DNA from 2 places in the Lentilactobacillus sp. TOM.63 genome. Region 2 is predicted to be linked to the other one. Evidence: predicted binding sites of a transcription regulator. Region 2 holds the regulator's gene; the other holds the start of a gene.
What was found. Region 2 encodes Rex, which represses fermentation and respiration genes when NADH is low (regulators of the CRP and FNR family bind a similar motif). Its sites were predicted from a motif close to TTGTGAANTANTTCACAA; they were not measured.

Region 1 (2,414 bases), on a different contig from region 2:
AAGCCTTCATGACCAGCGATTGATGAAGCATTGATAATCTTACCTGGAGTGCCTTGCTTCTTGAATTGAGCTGCGGCAGCTTGGATTCCGAAGAAAGTTCCCTTAACATTGATATCAAGCAATTTGTCTAAATCTTCTTCAGTGGTATTGCAGATTTGAGCAACGTGGGCAATTCCAGCATTGTTCACGAATACATCCATTTGGCCAAACTTGGCAACCGTTTGCTTTACTGAGTCAAAAACTTGATCCTTATATTGAACATCTGATTGAATCGCGATGGCATTGCCACCATCTTGATTGATGTCGTCTGCTACACGTTGAACCTTATCCAAATGACGGCCGGATAAAGCAACATCAAAGCCATCTTTGGCTAGCTGACGCGCAATTCCTTCACCGATTCCTTGACCGGCACCTGTAATTAAAGCAACTTTGTTAGTCATGTGTGTATCCTCCATTTTTGGTTGTTGTTAGTTGAATCGATTTATTCTGAGATGGTGTCATTGGAAATTTAGAAATTTTTTCTGTTATATTGCCGAAATGTGCTCCGATTACTATTCGCTTGGTTTCGCACTCTTTTCTACTGAAATTGCATCCCGCCATCTACAATTAACGTTTGGCCAGTGACGTAATTTGAATCTTTTCCCGCTAAGAATGAGACTGCTGCGGCAACGTCTGATGGTTCTGACAAGCGTTTCATCGCGATGTCCTTGGCGAAGGTTTGCATGCCCCATTCATCGCTCTTACCAGCATTTTGACCAACCTCGTGGGCAATATCAAACATCATGGGTGTCTTAACAATTCCAGGTGCAAAAGCGTTAGCCGTAATTCCTTCTTCAGCCAAGTCGCGGGCCGTCGTCTGCGTAATGCCACGAATCGCAAACTTAGTCCCAACGTATAAAGCTAGGTTAGGATTGCCAACAACGCCGGCTTGTGAAGTGGCGTTGATGATTTTGCCGCCATGGCCGAATTTCTTGAATGCCTGATGAGCAGCCTGAGTTCCCCAGAGGACGCCACCAACATTAACTTTGTAGACCCATTCAAAATCATCTGGTGTAATGGTATCAATTGGCGTTGTTGGGCCAAGACCAGCGTTATTGACGATCACGTTAAAGTCACCAAATTTGTTACTGGCTTCTTCAACAGCCGCAAAAACTTGATCCCGATCTGATACATCAGCTTTAATTGCTAAAGCTTCACCACCATTATTGTTGATGTCGTCAGTAACCTTTTGAACCTTGTCTAAATGGCGGCCAGCAAGGGCAACCGCGAAGCCATCATCGGATAAACGGTGGGCAATCGCCTCACCAATTCCTTGACCAGCACCAGTAATCAACGCAACTTTTTTACTCACTCTAAATAACCTCCATGTCATCTTGTGAACTGAATTACAACTTATGCGTGAATTATAAGCTCATTGTTTGTGAAACACAATACAATGATTTTTGGCAATAATTTTCATTTTCCTGCTCTAATATACTAGTTAATTTGGCTACAAATGCAATCACTATAATAAATATGAGTCATTAACCAGGAAAATCATGACTTTATACTTATTCCGAATGAAAATAAAGTCGTTTTATTTGCGCTTTATTCTCAAAAGCTGTTGAATATAAATGAGTTTTGAGAATTATTTATTTTGTTTTGATTGATGTCTTAAGCAACTCATCTGAATAATAATCAAATGAGTGCATTGTTAAGGGGAGGAATTTACATGTTAGATGTTAAGAAATCATTGGATCGGCTTACTTGGAATACGCAGCACCACTTTGCCCACATTGAGGCCCAACACGATTTTATGCGGGCTTGGGCAATTCAATTTGAGTTGGCATACACCGATTTTCGGGTGGTTGAGATGGCACTCCAATTGGATGGCAACCATCACGACTTGTTGGCTGCATTCGCAGCAGCCTATGAAAAAGTTTACGATTACGAATATGCCTTCGTAGCTGGGGGGCTTGAAGGCTTTAATGAGAAATACGGCGATAAGATCGAAGATTATCGGGCAGCAGCCAATGATTTCCTCAAATTAATTGACCAAGTCAGAGAGCTCAACGGCAAAGATTAATTCTCCATTATTGAAGATCAACATAATGACAAAAAGCCGGGACATTAGTCGGCGAAGTGTTTATAAATGCAACTTTGCTTTCCCAATCTTATAATGATAAAATTTGTGACAAACGGCTGATCTCTGCCATTTAAGCCAAAAAAGGAATGCATTCCAAAATTCAGAATGCATTCCTTTTTTCACTTAAATTCTGCGATCAAATCGCCTTTGATCCCACTCTTTCAAATAGATTCAATCAGTCATTAAACAATTTCAAGATGAAGTTGTTGGTCCTTGACCCAGTGAAGGCCGAGCAGCAAGCGATATGAAACAACTGAGATAGCTGCTGGAACAACAATTCCCATAATCA
Region 2 (2,414 bases):
TATTTTTGTCAACGAAAGTCTGTAGCTTCTCAATTTGGGCCTGCTGTTTTTCATATTCTTTCCACTGTTGAGAAACCCGTTCTTCCTTTTTCTTTGTATAATCTGTGTAATTGCCGGTAAAGTGCAATAAGGTACCATTAGCCAATTCATAGACTTCATTGACGATACGATCCAGGAAGTAACGGTCATGTGAAATGATTAAGAGCGCGCCACTATAATTCTGGATGTACCCTTCCAACCAAGTAATGGTTTCAACGTCCAAATGGTTGGTCGGCTCATCGAGTATCAGTAATTCTGGTTTTTCCAAGAGGAGCTTCGCCAGGGCAAGTTGGGTCTTTTGACCGCCAGACAATTCGTTGATTGGCCGATCATAATCAGCTTGACCAAATCCAAAGCCGTGAAGGACGCCTCTGATTTCTGCATCGTAACCATAACCGTTGTGCTGTTCAAAATCCGCCCGAATATTATCATATTGTGATGAAATTTGGGCATATTCCTCGGAAGCTGGGTCAATCGAGGGATCACTCATCTGCGCCTCTAATTCGTGAATCTTTCGTTCTTGTTGTTTAAATTTGGCGAAGACGGCGGCCATTTCATCATAAATTGATTTATCGGAATCTAGGCCAGTGTCTTGTGCCAAGTAACCAATGCTCAGATTCTTTTTGGTCACAATTTGGCCACCATCGAGCGATTGTTCACCGATTATCATTTTGACTAAGGTGGATTTTCCGGCGCCGTTTCGGCCCACCAAAGCAATTCGACTTTTTTCTTGGACGGCCATATTCACATTCGAAAAGATTTCTTCCCCGTTAAATCGTTTGGTTAAATCTTGGGCTTGTAAAATTATCAATTCAGCGGCCACCTTTCTGTAGTTAACAGTATATAATTTTATCATATTATCTGGTTTTACAATAATAGTTTGTAAGTATTACTTGAAATACATTTCACAAGGTGGCATTATATGATAGAATAATAAATAAAGATGGGTTCACAAAGTTTTGAATTTTTAAAATAGGTTTTACAGGAGGAAATTTTGACAGCCGAAAACATTCCAAAGGCGACCGCGAAACGATTGCCAATTTATTATCGATATTTAAATATTTTACACGATACCGGAAAACAACGGATCTCTTCTACCGAGTTGGCAGAAGCGGTTCAGGTGGATTCTGCCACCATTCGCCGAGACTTTTCATATTTTGGCGCATTGGGTAAACGGGGTTATGGTTATGATGTCGATAGCCTACTGAACTTCTTTAAGCAGATCTTGAACCAGGAACACCTGACCAACGTTGCTTTGATTGGTGTTGGTAACTTGGGCCACGCGCTGTTAAACTTTAATTTTCACAAAGATAGCAACGTACGGATTTCTGCGGCATTTGATACGAATGGAACGATCATTAATACCATTGAGGATGGGGTACCAGTCTATCCAATCTCAGAGCTTGCCAGCCAGCTGCATGAACAACAAATTCAGGTTGTGATCCTGACAGTGCCATCATCTGCAGCCCAAGAAGTTGCAGCGGATGCGGTAGCTGGGGGCGTAAAAGGGATCTTGAATTTCACCCCAATCCGAATCTCAGTACCTGATAATGTGCTGGTTCAAAACGTCGATTTGACCAATGAACTACAGACGTTGATTTACTTTATCGATAACTTTGGAAAGTAGTTTCCTGCGACTTTACCTCGATTGAAAAACACGATTAATGTGTGGATAAGTCGAAGTTAAAGCTCGGGTTGAATTTAAATAAAGTGCCTCGCGATGAACGTTTCTTGTTCACGGCGAGGCGCTTTATTTGATTTATAAGAGTGCAAGATGTGTCTAAATATGGGTATTGGTTTATTTAAAGTAGGGGATGATTCAAAAATAGAGCAATTAGGCGATGATTTAAATCCCTGCCACAAACCCTGGTATAATCCCAATCCAGGCATGATATCCTGAACATTTTCTAATAAATCCTTGCAATTAGATCAAAAAAATAATATATTATAAACAGTGATTAGCACTTCTGTCATTCAAGTGCTAATGATGCTAAAAATAGTTGTAAATGGAGGGACTAACGTGTTAAAACCATTAGGCGATCGTGTAATTATCGAAACAGAAAAAGAAGAAGAAAAGTCGGTAGGCGGTATCGTATTAGCAGATAATGCTAAGAAGAAGCCACAAGCCGGTACAGTTGTTGCCGTAGGTGATGGCCGAGTTTTGGACAATGGTCAAAAGGTTGCGCCAGTTGTAAAAAAGGGCGACAAGGTAATGTTCGATAAGTACGCAGGTACTGAGATCGAGGACAACGATAAATCCTATCTAGTTTTACATGAAAAAGATATTGTCGCAGTTGTTGAATAAACTTTTTGCGAAATAATCAGCATCATTAATTTATATAATAAATCAAAAATACATTTTTGAGGTGAAATTT

Region 1: a site for Rex is predicted at 1,374-1,391, ahead of QUF07_RS03690 ((S)-acetoin forming diacetyl reductase). Genes of this name have one in related genera too.

What each region holds. Positions count from the first base shown of each region.
Region 1 is NZ_JAUCAP010000012.1:5,345-7,758, forward strand. Features, by position in the region: gene QUF07_RS03685 (acetoin reductase) at 1-440, opposite strand, end outside; gene QUF07_RS03690 ((S)-acetoin forming diacetyl reductase) at 578-1,351, opposite strand; gene QUF07_RS03695 (hypothetical protein) at 1,712-2,065, shown strand; gene QUF07_RS03700 (PTS sugar transporter subunit IIC) at 2,308-2,414, opposite strand, start outside.
Region 2 is NZ_JAUCAP010000002.1:61,451-63,864, forward strand. Features, by position in the region: gene QUF07_RS00815 (ABC-F family ATP-binding cassette domain-containing protein) at 1-850, opposite strand, end outside; gene QUF07_RS00820 (redox-sensing transcriptional repressor Rex) at 1,034-1,666, shown strand; gene groES (co-chaperone GroES) at 2,060-2,344, shown strand.